DNA from 2 places in the Sporacetigenium mesophilum DSM 16796 genome. Region 2 is predicted to be linked to the other one. Evidence: riboswitches for the same ligand, from Rfam matches in the RefSeq annotation. Region 2 holds a riboswitch; the other holds the start of a gene.
The links. A riboswitch is a leader RNA that binds a small molecule or an ion and turns the genes downstream of it on or off. The one in region 2 is predicted to bind glycine.

Region 1 (5,439 bases), on a different contig from region 2:
AACGGCTATTGCACCATCAGCAGTAGCAGTAACTACCTGTCTCAAAGATTTTTCTCTACAATCCCCAGCCGCAAATACTCCTGGTATATTTGTTTTCATGTCTGGATCAGTTAATACGTACCCTGATTCATTTAAAGTTATTTTTCCTTTAAATAAACTAGTTTGTGGTAAGAATCCTACAAATACAAATACTCCCATTGTTCCATCTTCTTCATCAGCTTGATATTCAAATACCTCACCAGTTTTAGTGTTTTCAAATACTACAGACTCTAGTATCCCATCGCCTTTTACTTCTTTAACAACTGTATCTAATAAGAATTCTACTTTAGAGTTTCTTTTAGCTTTTTCTTCTATAGACTTTGCACATCTAAACTCATTTCTTCTATGTACTATTGTTACTTTTCTGGCGAACTTAGTTAAGTACATTCCTTCTTCAATTGCAGTATCTCCACCACCTATTACAAATACTTCAAAGTCTGTGAAGAAATCTGCATCACAAGTTGCACAATATGATACACCCTTACCTGTTAGCTCTTTTTCTCCTGGAACTCCTAACTTTCTTGGACTAGCACCAGTAGCTATTATTATAGATTTAGCTCTATATTCCCCTTTTTCTCCTTTTAAAACCTTTATATCTGATTCTAGATCTGTGTCTAGTATAGTATCTTTTATCATTTCTGCTCCAAATTCTTTGCATTGCTCAACCATTCTAGCGATTAAGCTTGGACCTGTAGCATCTGGTATAGAACCTGGGTAATTTGCAACTTCATCAGTTGTAACTATTTGACCACCTGTTTTATCTTTTTCTATTATTAGAGTCTTCATTTTAGCTCTTGCTCCATAAAGACCTGATGCTAAACCTGCTGGGCCCGCACCTATTATTATTACATCATATACATTTTGCATCTCCATAAGCCCTCCTCCTTTTATATTACATACTCAATTCTTTCTATTGTGTTTTTGAATATATCAAAGTCTACTACTTGGAAGTCCTCTATTATATTCAGAGGCCATTTTGGTGTATCAAAATTCCCTCTGAATTTTGTAGCCGTACTTAAAGCTTCTTCTATCAACATCACAGAATTAATATCTAAGTCCTTATCATGCTTTAATATTATAGTCCTATATGGTGTTTCATTCGGTTTTACACTTCCGTAAAGTGGATGAGATAGTAGCCTGTATCCAGAGTGTATGTAATCTCTACATATTTTAAGTATACCTATATAATCTTCCTCTAAAAACTCAATATCTTTATTTAAATTACTATCTCTAACAAGAGGATTATTTGTTAATACTTTCACCTAAAACACCTCGCTTCTCCTTAAGTTGTCTTCAATAAAAAAACAGGGAAAACAAATTCCCAATTTGTTTTCCCTGTTTATTCCAGGGTTCTGTCCAGATATAGTCCTTTTGCCTGAGAATTTCACTTAATTTCTTGGGAGAAATTTAAGTTTGTCCCTTCGGCGGCCCTTAGGCTCTCTTCTATATCCTTCTATCAGACTGTTTTCGCTTTTCTATACCATAATTATACAATTTTTAATTTTTTTATTCAATACAATTTTGTTAATTTTTTATTTTTTTTTGTATTTTAAAACCTACAATCTATTCTATTATAATAATTCAATATTTATGACTAAATTAAATTATCTTTTCACACTTATGATATAATTTCGCCTTTTTAATATAATCTCCTTCTTAAAATAATAAATATCTTTTCGACAAATATATATATTATAAACATAATAAATGAACCTTATAATATATATTATAAGGTTCATTTATTATTCTTTTATATAAAATATACCCATTACTCCAGGACCTGCGTGAGTTCCTATAGACGTTCCTACATCTACCACGACTATATCTTTTGGATTTATCTCTTTTTGTATAATTTCCTTTAATTTTTCTAGCTCTTCTTGGTTGTCTCCATGGCCAATACCAATTGTTTTATCACTAAGGCTTGTTCCTCCTCTTTCTTTAACTAGCTCTATAATTTTGGAGATAACATTTCTTTTTCCTCTAACTTGAGCTATGTTTGTAACCAATCCATCTTTCACTTCTAAAATAGGTTTTATGTTTAACATAGTCCCTATTGCAGCCTTAGTAGAAGATATTCGACCACCCTTTTGTAGATATTCTAGCGTATCTACAGAAAATATAACATTCATTTTATCTCTCATTATTTTTAGTTCATTTAATATATCTTCTATATTTTTTCCTTCTTTAGCCATTTTTGCAGCTTGAACAACCTGCATACCAGCACCATAAGAAAAACTCATAGTATCAAAAGTGTATATCTCTCCATCAATATCGTTTTTAGCCATAATTCCGGATTGATACGTTCCCGATGCTACAGATGATCCACCAATGTATAATACAGTTTTTCCATATTTTACATGTTTATCGAAGACCTCTTTGAATTGGATGTATGTAGCTTGAGAAGTTTTTGGTATAACTTTTTCAGTTCTAAGTTTTGTATAAAATTCATTTATGGATATATCTATTCCATCTTTATATTCTTGTCCATCAATTATAATAGTTAGAGGAACGATATCTATATCGTATTCACCTATTAAAGTTTTTGGTATGTCTGATAAACTATCACATACAACTTTTATATTACTCATTGTGTAATCTCCCTCTATATATTAATTATTTACTCATATTATATATATTCAATATTTAATTTATTACTCCTTGGTAATTCTACACTATTATCTCATACCAGGATAATCTAGTTGTCTTAATGCTTCATATACTACTATGGCTACTGAGTTAGATAAATTCAGAGACCTAGCTCTCTCAATATTTAGCATAGGTATTCTTATACAAGTGTCTAAATTTGCTTTTATTAAGTCTTCAGGAAGTCCTTTGGTTTCTTTTCCAAATACTAAAAAACAATTATCTTCATACTCCACATCTGAATGAGTTTGTTTTACCTTAGTAGTACCATAAAAAAATTTTCCTTCTGGATTTTTTTGTTTTAATTCATCAAAGCTATCATAGTATTGTATATCTACTAAGTCTAAATAATCTAGACCTGATCTTTTTAAATATTTGTCATCCATAGAAAACCCTAATGGTCTAACTAAGTGAAGTTTAGATTTAGTTGCTGCACAAGTTCTTATTATGTTTCCTGTATTTTGAGGTATTTCAGGTTCTACAAGTACTATATTTAAAGCCATATTATCACTCCTTATTTTATGTGTCTAAATACAAAAGGTCTTTTTACATCAATTGCTTTTTTGGGGCACAGTTCATGACAACAATAACATCTTATACAAGAATTTAAATTTATATTAGGCCCTTTATCATTCATATATATAGTTTTAGCAGGACAAACTCTTGCGCATTCTCCACACTTAACGCAATCCTCATATCTTATTGCAGGTTTTGGAGTAAAGAATAAAGTTATATATTGTTCAAATACTTTAGGCATTTTTCCTTTAAAAAAGTTTATATTTCTATTTTTAGGAATTTTATAATCTTTTATTATTTTATCTTCAAGCTTTTCACCAACTATAATTATATCAGAGAAATCCTCTTTTAAAAGTTTTCTTTCTAAACTTCGTTGTACTGTAGGAACAGTATTAGGGGCTAAATTTATTATTTTACATCCAACAACATCTAAAGCATATGGATTAGATGATCCTATAAGTAAACCCACCTTTCTAGGTATTCCAGCTGATGGCCCTTCACCTTCCATACCTATTATCCCATCCATTATTGTTAATGTGGGTTTTACATATTCACATATATCTACTAATGCATCGGTAAAATCCTTTAGATCGGGCATTTTAAAGTGATATTCAGCTTTTGACATTCCAGGCACTACACCAAATAAGTTTTTTACTCCTCCAGTATACGTAGCCATTACATGTGTTTTAAGCTTACAAAGAGATATAACGTAATCTGCATCTTCTACAGGTTTTATTACAGTGAGGTATTTTAGTATTTTACCTTCTTTATTTTCAACCTTTACTTCAGATGTATCGTAATTTAACTTAATATCTAATTCATTTGCTATATCTTCAATTCCACAAGCTTTATATACACCTTTTAGAATTTTTTCTGTGTACGGCCCACCAGGGCTATCTCCTACTATAACTTCACAATCTAATTTTAAAAGTTCTTCTGCTAATGCTTTTAAAACTAATGGATGTGTAGTTGTAGCTTCTTCTGGCCTTTTCTTCATTAAAAGATTTAATTTTATTAAAACTTTGCTTCCTCTTTCTATGTATTTTTCAAGACCGCCTATATCATCAAGCATTTTATTAAATGAGATTTTTATATCTTCATATATATAATCATTACATTCTCTTATGGAAACTTTCTTCATTATAGCCCCCTATATATCTAGTAGTTTATTCAAAGCTTTTGCAACTCCACTTTCTGTATTTTTATCGGTAATATAATTTGCCTTTTCTTTTACCAAATCCTCTGCATTTCCCATGGCTACACCCATACCTGCATACTCTATCATACTTAAATCATTATAGTTATCACCAAAAGTTATTATTTCTTCCCTATTTATTCCTAAAAACTCTGCAAGCCTTTTAACTGCATGTCCTTTATTTACACCTTTGTTCATTATTTCTATATTGTTATGCCAAGAACTGCATAGCTCTATATTATCAATATCTCTTAGTTCTTCTTTTATTTTCTTTAATATATCTTTGTCTTCATCTATAATTATAACCTTTAATATATCCTTATCTTTTATACTTTCTTCTAGGTTGTTATCTATTACTATATTTATTCTCATGTCTTCTGAAATTGATTTGTTAAACTCATAATATTTTAAAGAAGAATGATTTAATTCTTTGCAATATAATGTATCAGCACTATAAAATTGATAAAATATATTATATTTATCAAGTATATCTATTATTTTTATACAAGAATTGTTTTCTATCTTATTTTCATATATAACATTTTCTGTACCATTTTCTCTTATAAGGGCTCCATTGCAAGCTATTATTGGAGTATTTATATCTAGCAATTTTGCATAATTTCTAGCTGATGTATATATTCTTCCAGTAGCTATAGCTACCTTTACCCCTTTGGCTATAGCCTTCTTTAGAGCTTCTCTATTTTCTTCACTTACTTCATGGTGATTACTAAGCAAAGTTCCATCCATATCTGTAACTATTAATTTGTAATCCATATAATATCACCTCATATTTTCTGTGCATTTAAGTTTTTATTTTAATACAAAATCAACTAAAAAACAATTAATCTCCTATCTTTGAATTAAGAAATAGGAGATTAATTTCTTTTTTATTCACCTTTTAGTATTACCTTATTTTTAGGAGGATAATAATTTTGTGCAATAAGTTCTTTTTTAATTACTTTTTCATTTTGACTGTAAATTCTATAAGTATTTATTCTATATCCTAACCTACCTTTTTCTTTTACTATTTCTTCTCCTTTAGAAAG
Region 2 (5,439 bases):
CTCACAGCTACTTACTATACCACCTACAGGATCTATATCTACTATGTTAGGTATAAGTGGAGGAATAGAGCCTATTTTTAATTTATCGTATATAAGAAAAACTGAGAGCTTGCATGATGAAGAAGTTTATTACAAAGTTTATACCCCTATAGTTAAAGAATATATGGATTTTAATGGGATTAATGATGAAAATGAATTACCTAATGTATTTGCAACAGCTATGAATTTGGATTATAAAGATAGAATAAAAATGCAAAATGCTTGGCAAAAATATATAGATGCATCTATATCATCTACAATAAATATTCCTTATGAATTCCCTATTGAAAGTGTATATGATATATATATGAATGCATGGGAAAGCGGATTAAAGGGAGTTACTATATATAGAGATGGTTGCCAGAGAAGCGGAGTTCTTATAAATGAAAAAACTAAAAAAGAAATTATTGAAGAAAAAGTCGAAGAGTTAACTATGACAGCCGATAATAACGAAAAAATACCATTTAAGTGTCCAGAATGTGGATTTGAAGGTATAACTGCTACAGGTGGATGTACATTATGCCCAGAATGTGGTTATAGTGGTTGTAATTAGTATTATATTCCTAGCAAATAATAATTATTTATATGGTGATAATAATTTATGAATAATACAAAAGGAGGAAATAAAAATGCAAGATAAAAGCCATATAGATAAAAGTAAATTAGACAAAGTTCCATCAGGACATCCATTTGAGTATAGAGATATTGTAAGTGAAGATTTACCAATGAGTGAACATACTATAGATGGCCGTAGATTTAAAAATGAAGTGCAAAATGGAGAATATGAAAATGTTAAAATTGATGACGAAAATCCAGGTAATAGAATATTGTATAGAAAACTAAAATAAAGTTTAAAAAGCCTTGTTAACAAAATTTACAAGGCTTTTTTGAGCAACGGTCCTGCTTCTCAAGGCCGTTGGCGACATGAGCAAAGCGAATTTTTGTTTAAAATGAGAGAGAAATGTCGTAAATAAATTTTAAATTTATGTATAACATAATGCTATATAGTCATATAATAACTTAAACCAAAAATGGTAACAAACTAAAAAATTAAAAAGGAGTGATAACTATGCCATTTGTAAACAGCATAGCAAAATCTGAAACAAGAGGTTCAAAATGTTCTTTATGTGGTAATGAGGTTAAGGAAAATGAATTTTCAGTAGCTTATGATAAGGAAAATTCAAATCTAGTATGTCTTTGTAAAGAATGTGAAGAGGTACCAAAATGGAAATAGACATTAGCGATATTAAAAGATTAGATATTACTTAAAAAGAGCCCTACATTATATAAATGAAGGCTCTTTTTTAATTTTTATATTAATCCATTAACAATGTCTTCTATTGTAGCGCCAGCCATATAATCGTCAATGTCAATATTTGATAATATAGATTTTATTTCTTCCTCATTATGTTTTGTTCCTATTAGTAAAGTTTCAATATCAGAGACATTAGACTTTCCGAAAAAGTCTCCGCATACTTTAATATCAGTTATTATTCCCTTTTCAACATTTAAATAAAATTCTATATTTCCACCTGCATACTTTAATTCATTCATTAGGGTGTATTTAGGTGAGTTTCCAAAATTCCACTCCCAAGTATTGTATTTTTCATCGTATAACTTTTTTATGTTATTTAAATCATCTTCTGAGAATTTATAAATTTTATAATCAGTATTTGTTTGGGATATATGTTTCATAATCATATCTTTAAATTCTAATATGGTTAAAGGGCTTTTTAGATGTTCACTAATATTTGTTACCCTACTTGCTACTGACTTTACGCCTTTTCCTTCAAATTTAGATGGCTTTACCTTTAGAGCAGAAGAGATATCTGTTATTACTGAAGTAAATAATAAAGTACCATGATGCATAACTTTGTTTTTATAATTGCATTGAGCATTTCCTGAGAATTTCTTGCCTGATATGGTTAAGTCGTTTCTTCCAGAAAATTCAGCGTCTACAGATAATTCTTTTAGTATATCTATAATAGGCTGGGTAAACTTTCTAAAATTATTAAAGCTTTTAGCATCATCTGTTGATATAAAAGTAAAGTTTAAATTTCCTAAGTCGTGAAATACGGCTCCTCCCCCTGTTAACCTTCTAACTACAGGTATAGACTTTTCTTTAACATAGTCATAATTTATTTCTGACAATGTATTTTGATTTTTACCCACAATAATTGAAGGATCATTTCTCCATAACATAAAAACATCTTCATTAAAGTTTTTTAATATGTATTCCTCCGCTGCTAAATTAAAATTAGGATTTGTGAGATTATTATCAATAAATAGCATATTTATCCCCCTTGATTATTTATTTTATTAAATACTATCAGATATATTATTAGAATTCAACAGTATATTATTATCTTAAAAGATAGCATCTATAAGTAGCTAATATTACACTTGTTAAGATATTAATTAAGGTACTTTTTTGTAAATACTATAGTATAATAACAACATAAAGGAAAATTTTAGAAAATTTAATATTATCAGACGATATTAGCGGGAGATATCCATTAGGGTAGCCGAAGAAGCAATAAATTAATGCCGATTAATTTAGAATCTTTCAGGCAAAGGGACTGTTAATTGATGATACTCTGGAAAGTCCCGTTAGGGCGCCGAAGAAGAAAGGTAAGTTTAAAAGTTTTACCAAAGCTTTCAGGTAAATATACAGAGATATGAAGGCGTATATTACTTATGCTTTCATATCTCTTTTTAATTTATAAAGGGGGTGTATTAATGGATAATGTAAAAAAAACTACACTATATGATGCACATAATAAGTATGGGGGAAAGATTATAGAATTTGCTGGATGGCTTATGCCGGTACAGTATGAGGGCATAATTGAAGAACATGAAGCAGTGAGAAACAATGCTGGGTTATTCGATGTATCACATATGGGAGAGGTAGAAGTAAAGGGTAGAGATGCATTTAAATATGTTCAAAACTTAGTTACAAATGACATAGGTTTGCTTGTAGACAACCAGGTAATATATACATTTATGTGTTATGAAGATGGTGGAATAGTTGATGATCTTTTGGTTTATAAATTTGATGAAGATCATTACTATTTAGTTATTAACGCTGGAAATATAGAAAAAGATTTTGAATGGATGATCAATAATAAAGAAAGTTATGAAGTTGAAGTTGTAAATATTTCTAGTGAAGTTTCTGAAGTTGCAATTCAAGGACCAAAAGCTCAAGAAATACTTCAAAATTTAACAGATTTTAATTTAGATGAAATAAAGTTTTTTTACTGCAAAAGAGATGTATTAATTGATGGAGTCAAATGCCTTGTTTCAAGAACAGGTTATACAGGGGAAGATGGATTTGAAATTTATACTGAAAATCAGTACATTGAAAAAATTTGGGATAGTATATTAGAGACAGGAAAGCCTTATGGCATTAAGCCAGCGGGATTAGGTTGTAGAGATACATTGAGATTTGAAGTAGCTCTGCCTTTATATGGAAATGAGATATCAAAAGATATAACGCCATTAGAAGCAGGATTAGGATATTTTGTAAAACTAAATAAAGAGAGCTTTATAGGTAGAGAGGCTCTTATAAAACAAAAGAATGACGGGTTAAATAGAAAGCTTGTTGGTTTTGAATTAAAGGGAAGAGGAATTCCAAGACATGGTTACTCAGTTGAATTTAATGGTGAGAATATTGGAGTTGTAACTACTGGTTATTTTTCACCAACTCTTAAAAAAAATATAGGTCTAGCTCTTATAGATTCTAAGTATGCTGATTTAGGAACTGAAATAGATATTTTAATTAGAAATAAACCTGTAAAAGCTGAAGTTATTAATAAGAAATTCTACAAAAAAAATTATAAAGAATAAAGCAAGTTACAAATTAATAAATTTTTTATTAAGAATAAACTATAGGGGGATTAATTATGAAAATTTTAGAAGGATTACTTTATAGCAAGGACCACGAATGGGTAAAGGTAGATGGAGATAAAGCTTATATTGGAATTACTGATTTTGCTCAACATGCTCTGGGAAGTATTGTTTATGTTGAATTACCTGAACTAGATACAGAATTAAGTGCTAATGATACATTTGGTGCTGTAGAGTCAGTTAAGGCAGCTTCTGATTTATTTATTCCAATTGATGGTGTAGTAGTTGAAGTAAACGAAGCTTTAGAAGATAATCCTGAGCTGGTAAATGAAGATGCTTTTAAAAATTGGATGATTGTTGTTGAAATATCAGACAAATCTCAGCTAGAGGATTTATTATCAGCAAATGATTACGAAGAGTTTTGTAGCAAGGAGGCATAATATGTTTCCTTATATACCTAATACTGATTTAGAACGAAAAAAGATGCTTGAAAGTATTGGAATAAATAATGTTGAAGAATTGTTTATTGATATTCCTGAAAATGTAAAATTAAACAGAAGACTAGATATTAATGGGCCAATGTCAGAACTTGAAGTAAGCAAGGAAATAAAAGATATTTCAAATAAAAATCTAAATAATGAAGATTTAGTTTGTTTTCTTGGAGCAGGTTCATATGACCATTATATACCTTCAGTTGTAAGGCATATTACATCGCGATCAGAATTTTACACTGCTTATACTCCTTACCAACCAGAAATAAGCCAAGGTACCCTTCAAGTAATTTTTGAATATCAGACAATGATTGCAGAACTTACAGGAATGGATGTATCAAACGCTTCTATGTACGATGGAGCTACGGCATGTGCTGAAGCAGCTATGGTTTCTATGGCAAGTACAAAGAGAAAAAATGTAGTAGTTTCTAAAACTGTAAATCCTGAAACTAGAAAAGTATTAGAAACATACATGAGATTCCATGGTGGAGAAGTTATAGAAGTAGATTTTAGAGATGGAGAAACAGATATAGAAAGCCTAAATAAATCAGTAGATAAAAATACTGCTTGTGTTATTGTTCAAAATCCAAACTTTTTTGGAGTAGTAGAGGATTTAACTGAAGTTGAAAAAATAACACATGCAAATAAGGCATTGTTAGTAATGAATGTTGATCCAATATCATTAGGTGTTTTAAAAACTCCGGGAGAAATCGGGGCAGATATTGCTGTAGGGGAAGGGCAATCTTTAGGAAATGCTATGAATTTTGGAGGTCCATATTTAGGATTTATGGCTTCATCTTCAAAGCTTATGAGAAAATTACCAGGAAGAATGATAGGGCAAACAGAGGATTTAGATGGAAATAGAGCCTTTGTCTTGACTCTTCAAGCTAGAGAACAACACATAAGAAGAGAAAAGGCAACATCAAATATATGTTCAAATCAAGCATTAAATGCCCTTGCAGCTACTGTTTATATGTCTGTTATGGGTAAAGATGGTATTAGAGAAGTAGCTAAGCAGTGCATGCAAAAATCTCACTATGCTTATAACGAGTTAATAAAATCA

Region 1: it holds a riboswitch for glycine, as region 2 does, so the genes downstream of both, BS62_RS08260 (GrdX family protein) here and gcvT (glycine cleavage system aminomethyltransferase GcvT) in region 2, are expected to answer to the same signal.

What each region holds. Positions count from the first base shown of each region.
Region 1 covers NZ_JCANUR010000008.1:48,075-53,513, reverse strand. Annotated here, with positions in the region: gene trxB (thioredoxin-disulfide reductase) at 1-906, opposite strand, end outside; gene BS62_RS08260 (GrdX family protein) at 927-1,301, opposite strand; glycine riboswitch at 1,393-1,495, opposite strand; gene BS62_RS08255 (DegV family protein) at 1,782-2,627, opposite strand; gene trmL (tRNA (uridine(34)/cytosine(34)/5-carboxymethylaminomethyluridine(34)-2'-O)-methyltransferase TrmL) at 2,715-3,185, opposite strand; gene BS62_RS08245 (DUF362 domain-containing protein) at 3,197-4,339, opposite strand; gene BS62_RS08240 (Cof-type HAD-IIB family hydrolase) at 4,349-5,167, opposite strand; gene BS62_RS08235 (VanW family protein) at 5,281-5,439, opposite strand, start outside.
Region 2 covers NZ_JCANUR010000001.1:177,581-183,019, forward strand. Annotated here, with positions in the region: gene BS62_RS00885 (adenosylcobalamin-dependent ribonucleoside-diphosphate reductase) at 1-592, shown strand, start outside; gene BS62_RS00890 (DUF1413 domain-containing protein) at 669-887, shown strand; gene BS62_RS00895 (hypothetical protein) at 1,109-1,273, shown strand; gene lplA (lipoate--protein ligase) at 1,351-2,331, opposite strand; glycine riboswitch at 2,533-2,631, shown strand; glycine riboswitch at 2,635-2,715, shown strand; gene gcvT (glycine cleavage system aminomethyltransferase GcvT) at 2,779-3,885, shown strand; gene gcvH (glycine cleavage system protein GcvH) at 3,942-4,325, shown strand; gene gcvPA (aminomethyl-transferring glycine dehydrogenase subunit GcvPA) at 4,327-5,439, shown strand, end outside.